One region of the Ruminococcus sp. N15.MGS-57 genome, then DNA from elsewhere that is predicted to be linked to it. Evidence: predicted binding sites of a transcription regulator. Region 1 holds the regulator's gene; the other holds the start of a gene.
What was found. The regulator LexA, encoded in region 1, represses DNA repair genes until DNA is damaged. The targets are predictions, from matches to a motif close to CNAACANNTGTTNG.

Region 1 (4,954 bases):
GACAACTTCCTGCCGAAAGAACGAAATTATGCGCTTATAGGGGCTTGCGCTGTTGAGCTGGCACTGATATTTATTATTGCGAAATTTTTCTCAATTCAAAAGAAGCTGAAAAAGAGCGAAACAAAAGGCTACATCGACCCTTTCACGGCGGCTTTTATGCTTGGACTAAATTCTTATTTTCTTCCGGACTTTGTAATGGGGTCATATTTTCCAAAGAGCAATGTGCTTTACATTCTCCTTGGAATATTGCTCTGCTGGCTTTTATATCTTATAGGTGCGGTGATATTCCCGAAGCCACACGCCTGGTTTTGCGGAGTGAACGTCATATTTGCCATATATGCTTTGGCACAGTATTATGTCACCGAGTTCAGGGGGAATCCTGTTCAGTTTGCCGACCTTGCCAACATAAAGTCAGTCAGTGAGATAAACGGAATGTACTCACTGTTTTTAGACAGCAAAGTGATGTTTGTGCTTTGTGATCTTATTCTTATTTTCGCTGTAACGGTGACGACAAAAGTAAGGAAGATAAAAATACGCAGCAGGATAATATCGGGTGTGGCTGTTATCGCAGGGTGTTTCGTATTCGTATATGGTGGCAGGTTTGCCTATGACCTTGGTATAAAGAACAGATACATCAGGCTGAACTTTTCAGGTGCGGAAAATGCAGACACATACAGGTGCGTAGGCTATGACCTTATGTTCTGCTTCGACGGAATGTTTGACCGTGTGACGAAGCCTGATGGCTACTCCACTCAAAAGGCTGAGGATATCATAACTCAGTATGAGGTACAAAAGGCTGACAAAAAGCCTACTATCATTGCTATCATGAACGAATCCTTTGCAGACTTTGAGCATATCGCTCAGTTCAAGACTAACAAAGACTATCTGCCTAACTATCACAAATTGCAGGAAGAAAGCATAAGCGGATATGTTTCCGTTTCGGCATATGGCGGTTATTCCTGCAACTCTGAGTATGAATTTCTTACTGGCAACACTCTTGGCTTTTTGCCGTCGGGAAGTGCGGTATTCACCCAATATCTCAACGACAAACAAAACGGTCTTGTAAGCTGGCTAAACGAGCTTGGCTACACAACGCAGGCAATCTCGCCTTGCTCTGAGGGACTATGGGATATAGGCAACGCCTATGAACAGCTTCAATTCAAAGACAGGATATACAATTGTCAGGACAGAATGAGCGATATCCAATATTTCAACGGAAATATCACAGATGAAACCATTTTCAGATATATTGAAGAGCAATATGAAAGACACGCAGGCTCGCCTTATTTTGTATGGACAGCGACCATGCAGAACCATGCGCCGTATGATCATCCGGAGGGTGTTATTCATGAGATAACCTTTGAGGACTACAACGACCCTGCGGCACAGGAATATCTAAATCTTATCTATCAGTCTGACAAGGCGTTGGGAGAGCTTATAAACTATTTCCGACACAAGCAGGAAGAGGTCATAATCGTAATGTTCGGCGACCATTATCCGCATATCATAGACTTCACGGAATATCTCTATGGCAAGGACGTGGCTTTACTTTCAACGGAGGATTACTCAAGACTTCGACAGACTCCTTTCCTTATTTGGAGCAACAAGGGCGTTGAAGCGGAGAAGATAGACGATATAAGCCTTAACTATCTTTCAAACGAGGTCATGGAAGCGGCTGGACTCCCAAAGTCGAGATATCAGCAGGAGCTTGACAAGATACGCTGTGACATTCCGATAATAAGCTCTTACGGCTACAAAACGGCTGACGGAGAATGGTATTCTATAAATGATGTGGCTGACAAATACAAGGACACGCTGAACGAATATGAAACTGTGCAGTATTACAGAATGTTTGATAAAAAGCGTGACAATAGTATAAATTAGGCTGTAAAAAAACACAAACAACAAAAAAAGTGGGACGTCGCATTTCTGCAATGCAGAAATTGCGCCGATCCCCTACAAAGCAATAAACGGACGAAGCTTTTTTACTTCGTCCGTTTCGTTTTATAATGCGTGTCAAAATGCGGGCGAACACTGTTCGCCACTACAAATGACTACATAATTATGCGCTTATTTTTTTATCCTGTGACCTTTTTCTCGAACATGAACATTCCCATGACATCGTTCATTATGCTGTCAGAAGCGACCTTCTTGCTGTTCTTTGTCATTTGCCTTACGACAGTCTGACCGTCATTCTTGCCGAATATCATAACATAATCGTCGCCACTTTCGGAAGTTCCCTCATAGGACACCTGATTTCTAAAGATGTTATATTTCCACTTGCCGTCTTTGAAATATGCGTCAACGGCTTCACCGTAATTTTCGCTTGCTAATTTCATTTCGGTATCAAAATCGTATGTGGAATGTCTTACGCTGAATATTCTCACAAAGGCAATCGCAAAATATATCACCAATATTACCACTGCGATCTTAAGCAAGGTCTTTAGTATCTTTTTGCCCTTACCATAATTCTCTTTGCCGCTGCTTGAATGTTCAGTTGGGGTGCGCCTATAGTCTGCCGCACTCATTTCTCTGTTTCGCTCTGTCTCTCTTACACGCTTTACCCTGCGAGCTTCCTGCTCTCGGCGCATTCTTTCCTCTGCTTCGGCTCTTTTCGGGTGTTCATAAACACGCTTCGGTATGCCCTGTATCCTTGAACGGTCTATAAACTCCTGCTCGCCACGTCTTTGGGTCGATGAGGCGATAGGTACCATTTTTCCGCAGTTGGTGCATATCTTAGCTCCGTCCTCCAGCTTAGAACCGCAGAATGTACAATGTCTGCTCATTATTACCAATCCTTTACACACTTAGAACTGTTTTGTTTGTCGAAGTTTTTTCTATATCTATGTTGGACTATCCGCCCGTTTTCTTTAATGACACGGGCGAACGCTGTTCGCCCCTACAAATCTTCTTTATCTATATTTACAGATATCTTACAACGCCCACAACCTTGCCAAGTATGCTTACTTCGTCTACTATGATAGGATCCATGGTGTCATTTTCAGGCTGCAGTCTGTAATGGCCGTCCTCTTTATAGAAAGTCTTTATGGTAGCTGACTCGTTGTCAACAAGCGCGCAGACTATATCGCCGTTTTCTGCATATGGGGTCTGCTCTATAACTACCATATCTCCGTCAAGGATAGCGGCGTTTATCATGGACTCTCCCCTTACCTTTAGGGCAAAAAGCGGATTGCTGTAATGCCTTGCAGGCTGGAAGCTTATATAGTCTGTTATCTCCTCAATGGCAGTGATAGGGATACCTGCGGTGACAGTTCCCACAAGGGGGATCTTCATGCCGTTGCCGCCTGTGAGCCTTATGGCTCTGTTCTGGTTATTTCCCTTTTCAAGAAGGCCTTTTGCGGTGAGATTATTTATATATCTATGGGCTGTTGAGGTAGACTTAAAGCCAAACTCCGCACAAATCTCCCTAACTGTCGGCGGATATCCCTCTTCTATGCGATCCTTTATGAACTCGAATACCATTTTCTCGTTCTCGGTTACTTTTCTCATAGCTCCGTCCTTTCTGTTATATCAATAAATCTTTATCTTCTAAACCTAAAGCTCTTTTGCAAGCCTTTTTGCAAGCTTATAGACATCTCCGCAGCCAAGAGTTATAACAAGGTCGCCCTCCTTGCAGTTTTTCTTTATATAGTCGATACACTGTGAGAAGTTATATTCCTTCTGCTGTGCAGTCTGCTTATCAACAAGCTCATGGTCGGTCTTGAACCAAACTGCATTTGGTATCTTCTCTGCAAGCTGTTCAGCATAAACACCGTCGGTATTTTTCTCACGGCTTCCCATGATATCCGTTACAACGGCAATATCTGCAATAGAAAGTGCTTTCACAAAATCGTTCATGAGTATCTTTGTTCTTGAATAGGTGAAAGGCTGGAAAACTGCCCACACTCTGTTGAAATCAAGACCCTTTGCGGCTTTCAGTGTACACTCGATCTCCTTTGGGTGGTGAGCGTAATCGTCAACGATAGTAACGCCCTTGACCTCGGCTATCTTCTCGAAACGTCTTATTGCGCCAAAGAAAGTATCAAGTCCCTTTTCGATACCCTCCCATGAAACGCCTGAATATCTTGCGGCAGCGATAGCTGCAAGGGCGTTCATGACGTTATGGTCGCCAGGAACATGGATAGTAAGCTCTCTGACAAACTCGCCCTTATAATAAAGCTCAAAGCGTGTCTGCAAGCCTTTTTTAGACTTTATAACGGCAGAATAATCGTTTTTCTTATCCCAGCCGAAAGATATCATTTCCTTGTTGACACCCTCAACGGCTTTCAGAGTATTTGCGTCGTCGCCATTATAGATAACGGCTTTTGAAGCCATGGTTGCGAACTTATGGAAAGACTTTATGATATTTTCAATATTCTTGAAATACTCAAGGTGGTCTGCGTCAACGTTAAGGATAATTGAAACGTCAGGGAAAAGTCTGAGAAAATGATCCTCGAACTCACAGGATTCACAGACCATAGTCTGTGATGAGCCTGCCTTGCCTGAGCCGCCTATGCTTGGGAGCTTTCCGCCTATAACGCAGGAAAGGTCAGTACCCTCCTGAACGAATATCTGTGTGAGCATGGAAGAAGTTGTGGTCTTTCCGTGAGTGCCTGAAACGCAAAGAGCGTTCGTATACCAGCTTGTGACAAGTCCAAGTATCTCGGCTCTTTCACAGCAGATCGCACCGCTTGCTTTTGCGGCGATAAGCTCAGGGTTATCTGACATTATTGCGGCGGTATAGATTATAAGGTCTGCACCCTTGATATTCTCGGCTCTCTGACCGAGAAAGACTTCTATGCCAAGCTTTCTTACGGCTTCAAGAGTTTCGGTTTCGTTATTGTCTGAGCCTGTGATGAAATATCCCTTTGAATGGAATATCTGCACCAGAGGGTACATACCAGAGCCGCCTATACCGATAAAATGAACGTGCTTTATATTTTTCAAGATCTCA
Region 2 (4,954 bases), on a different contig from region 1:
TATTTATTCCGTATTTGCCGTCACCGAGAAGTGGATAGCCAATGTGAGCAAGATGCGCCCTTATCTGATGCGTCCTGCCTGTGATGAGGTCAACTTCGAGAAGTGCAAGGTCATCAGCCTTGTTTTCCGCAAGCACACGATAAGAGGTTATCATGGTGCGGCTGCCCTGAAACTTTTTGTCAGATACCTTGACAGTTTTTGTCGCCTCGTCCTTTTGATGATAAGCCGTGAGCCGAGCAGACTTTTCCTTTGGTATGCCCAATGTCACACAAAGATAAAGCTTTTCAAGTTCTCTGTCTTTAACTTTCTGATTAAGCACACGCAAACTTTCAGCATTTTTCGCACATATGACGATTCCCCCGGTGTTGCGGTCGATCCTGTTGCAAAGGGCAGGAGCAAAAGACAGCTCCTCCTCAGGACGGTATTCGCCCTTTTCATAAAGATAGTGCTGTATCCTGTTTATGAGTGTGTCCGCCGAGCCGCTTTCGTCCTCGTGCACCACAAGTCCGCACTTTTTGTCGCAGAGGATAATATTCTCGTCCTCGTAAATAATATTCAAAGACGTTGGCGCACTGAGAAAAGCAGGTCTGTCAGCAACTTCGCCCTCGAAAAATTCGTCATTGATGTAAAGCTGCATAACGTCACCGCAAGCAAGCCGTGTGGATATCTCACAGCGTTTGCCGTTGACCTTGATACGCTTTAGGCGCAGATATTTGTACAGCAGATTTTTAGGCAGCTTCGGCACAGCCTTTGTGAGAAACTTGTCAACACGCTGACCTGCGTCATTCTGATTTATTATAAATTCTCTCATGCTATACCTCAGAGCTTCACACGAGCGGAGAATCCTCCGTCAATAAGCTCGTCAAGACCCGTGCTGTCAGCACCGCTTTCACGGAGAAGCAGAAGAATTTCTGACATATCACAGGCTTTGCCTTTACGGCGAGATATTTCCTCTTCACATTTGATAGCATATTGTAAAGGCTTTTTGTCAGCAGGGAAGTTCACATCTGAGCCTTGAGCGATGAGCCATTTGATGAAATCAACGCTGCGTTTGTCGGGCTTGAGAACACCGTCCTGCTCAACAAAGTCAGCACTTTCGATAGCAGTGAGCAGGAAAGTAAGCCCGTTGCTGTCAGTGTCGTTGTAGTCCACATCATCAGAGATGAATAAGAATTTAAGCTCTTCCAGTTCACGCTTTGAGAGGGTGTAGTTGTATTCGTCATATGATCTATTCATGTTACGTCCTCCTGAAATTATTACTATAGTGATATTATAACCTAAAGTGTGGGAGAATGCAAGGGGGGGAGCGGTATTAAGTGAGGAATGAGGAATGAGGAGTGAGAAATGAGGAATGAGGAATGAGGAATGAGGAGAGAGGAGTGAGGAATGGGCAAAGCTGAACAGAGATGTGGACAAGCATCGAGCGTAGCGATTTTGCGGCAGAAGAACCTCTCCAGAACAATCTGTAGGGGCGAACAGTGTTCGCCCGTGCTCAGGATTTGCTGTAAATTCTGAATTGTAGGGGTGCGGTGGGATAATTTTGTTTCTATATCAAAATGTTGTTACCGTGGGTTTGTTTCTTCGACGGGCGAACAGCGTTCGCCCGTGTTCAGGATTTGCTGTAAATTCAGAATTGTCGGGGAGAATTTTTTGCTGCCGAACCTTGTTGTTACCGTGGGTTTGTTTCTTCGACGGGCGAATGGTGTTCGCCCCTACACATACATCGAGCTGATACCGCAGGTTGAGTAACAATACCAGTCCGAAAAATCGTACATATACGCAAATTCAAAAAATATTGATAAAAAAGCCTTTACAATTAAAAATAATTGTAATATAATGATTAAAACAACTGTTCGATTGAGGAGGCATTTATGGATAAGTTTCAGCTTGTTTCAGATTATAAGCTATCGGGCGACCAGCCTGAGGCAGTGGACGCTTTAGTAAAGGGTATCGAAAGCGGTATGAGAGAACAAACGCTTATGGGCGTTACTGGTTCCGGCAAGACCTTTACTATGGCGAACGTTATTGCTAGGATAAACCGTCCAACGCTCGTGCTTGCCCATAATAAGATACTTGCCGCTCAGCTTTGCTCTGAGTTCAAGGAGTTTTTTCCGAACAATGCCGTGGAATATTTCGTGTCCTACTATGACTATTATCAGCCTGAAGCCTATGTGCCTAGCAAGGACGTTTATATCGAAAAGGACAGCTCCGTTAATGACGAGATAGATAAGCTCAGACATTCCGCTACCTCCGCTATTGCTGAACGCCGCGACGTTATTATCGTTGCCAGCGTTTCTTGTATCTACTCCCTCGGTGACCCTGAGGAATATAAGTCCATGGTGGTGTCTATACGTCGTGGTATGGAGAAATCCCGTGACAGGCTTATCGCTGACCTTGTGGGTATCCAGTATGAGCGAAACGATATAAATTTTGTGAGAAACAAGTTTCGTGTCAGGGGAGATGTGGTGGAGATATTTCCTGCAAATTCTACAGACACTGCCATAAGAGTGGAGTTCTTCGGCGATGAGATAGACCGTATCACTGAAATAAACGTAGTGACCGGTGAGGTACTTTGCTCACTTGCTCACGCTGCAATTTTCCCTGCTTCCCATTATATTGTCAGCCGTGATAAAATGCACGACGCTATCGAAGAGATTAAGCAGGAGCTTGACGAGCGTATCAAGTATTTCAAAGACAACGATATGCTTATCGAAGCTCAGCGTATCGCACAGCGTACCAACTATGATATTGAGATGTTGGAGGAGATAGGCTTTTGCAGCGGTATCGAGAACTATTCCCGTGTGCTTGCAAGACGTCCCGCAGGCTCTACGCCATTCACTTTGCTTGACTTTCTGCCTGAGGATTTTGTGCTTTTCGTGGACGAGTCACACGTTTCTCTGCCGCAGGTAAGAGGTATGTATGCAGGCGACAGGGCAAGAAAGCAGACCCTTGTTGACTACGGTTTCAGACTGCCGTCAGCAATGGATAACAGACCGCTGACCTTTGATGAGTTCTATTCTCATATTAATCAGGCGGTGTTCGTGTCCGCTACCCCTGGACCTATCGAGCAGGAAAGGTCACAGCAGATAGTTGAGCAGGTAATAAGACCGACAGGTCTGCTTGACCCTGAGATAATCGTAAAGCCGACTGAGGGTCAGATAGAGGACTTGCTCAGCGAGATAAATATGCGCACAGCTAAAAATCAGCGTGTGCTTGTTACTACTCTCACAAAGAAAATGGCTGAGGATCTCACAAATTATCTCAAGAGCTTTGACGTAAAGGTGAGATATATGCACCACGATATCGACACTATCGAGCGTATGGAAATAATCCGTGACCTGCGTCTGGGCGAGTTCGATGTGCTTGTTGGTATCAATCTTTTGCGTGAGGGTCTTGACCTGCCTGAGGTAACTCTTGTGGCTATACTTGACGCTGATAAAGAGGGCTTTCTGCGTTCTGAAAGCGCACTTATACAGACCATAGGCAGAGCCGCTCGAAACGCTGAGGGCAAGGTAATAATGTATGCCGACACCGTGACACGCTCAATGGAAAAGGCTATCACCGAAACTGAGCGCCGTCGTGCAATACAGATGAAGTTCAACGAAGAGCACGGCATAGTTCCGAAAACTATCGTCAAGGATATAAGAGATGTAATAGAGATATCCACCAAGGAAGAGGTGGAATACGAGGCAAGGCAGAAAACAAAGCTTTCAAAGCAGGAAACTGCAAAGCTCATAGAAAAGCTCACAAAGGAAATGAAAGAGGCGGCAAAGCTGCTTGAATTTGAGCACGCCGCATTCTTGCGTGATAAAATTGCGGAGTTAAAGGGCGAGAAGAAATAAAAAGCCTTGCGAAACATAAAACGGATATACCCCCACAAAACGTGTGTAGGGGTGAACACCGTTCGCCCGCCTGCATACCAATATGTGATTTTTCAATACCAAAAGGAGAGTAAAGAATACCAATGCCAATTAACGAGATAGTTATAAAAGGTGCAAGAGAGCATAATCTCAAAAATGTTGATGTTACCATACCGAGAGATAAGCTTGTTGTTATGACAGGCCTTTCGGGTTCGGGTAAATCTTCTCTTGCATTCGATACCATATACGCTGACGGACAAAGACGTTATGTTGAGTCGCTGTCATCTTATGCGAGAATGTTTTTGGGTCAAATGGATAAGCCTGATGTTGACAGCATAGAGGGGCTTTCCCCTGCTATATCCATAGATCAAAAGACTACCTCCAAAAACCCACGTTCAACTGTTGGAACAGTCACCGAGATATACGACTATCTCAGACTGCTTTACGCCCGTATAGGCGTGCCACACTGTCCTGTCTGCGGAAGAGAGATATGTCAGCAGACAGTGGATCAGATCGTGGATAAGATAATGGAGCTTGACGAGGGTACAAAGATTCAGCTTTTAGCTCCTATCATCAGAGGTCGTAAGGGCGAGCATACAAAAGAGCTTGACCGTGCAAGAAAGTCGGGCTATGTGAGAGTGCGTATCGACGGCATAACCTATGACCTTTCGGAAGAGATAAAAATAGAGAAAAATAAAAAGCATACTATCGAGATAGTCGTTGACCGACTTGTTATCAAAGAGGGCATAAAGTCCCGTCTTACCGACAGTATCGAAACTGTTTCATCGCTTACAGGGGGACTTGTAGGAGTTGACGTTATCGGCGGAGAGGAAATGCTTTTCTCACAGAATTACGCCTGCCCTGAGCATGGTGTTTCTATCGACGAGCTGACTCCGAGAATGTTCTCGTTCAACAATCCTTTCGGTGCTTGCGAAAAGTGTACTGGTCTGGGCGTGTTCAAGAAGATAGACCCTGAGCTTATTATTCCTAACAAAGATCTTTCCATAAGGCAAGGCGCAATCAAAGCCAGTGGCTGGAACAGCCTTGAAGAAGGCTCTATCGCCATGATGTATTTCAACGCAATTTCTGAGACC

Region 2: a site for LexA is predicted at 1,843-1,856, ahead of uvrB (excinuclease ABC subunit UvrB). Genes of this name have one in related genera too.

Annotation. Positions count from the first base shown of each region.
Region 1 covers NZ_LARF01000004.1:3,682-8,635, forward strand. Annotated here, with positions in the region: gene WS40_RS01210 (LTA synthase family protein) at 1-1,884, shown strand, start outside; gene WS40_RS01215 (zinc ribbon domain-containing protein) at 2,079-2,786, opposite strand; gene lexA (transcriptional repressor LexA) at 2,923-3,510, opposite strand; gene murC (UDP-N-acetylmuramate--L-alanine ligase) at 3,556-4,954, opposite strand, start outside.
Region 2 covers NZ_LARF01000013.1:57,948-62,901, forward strand. Annotated here, with positions in the region: gene WS40_RS04085 (RluA family pseudouridine synthase) at 1-811, opposite strand, end outside; gene WS40_RS04090 (hypothetical protein) at 820-1,236, opposite strand; gene uvrB (excinuclease ABC subunit UvrB) at 1,872-3,842, shown strand; gene uvrA (excinuclease ABC subunit UvrA) at 3,965-4,954, shown strand, end outside.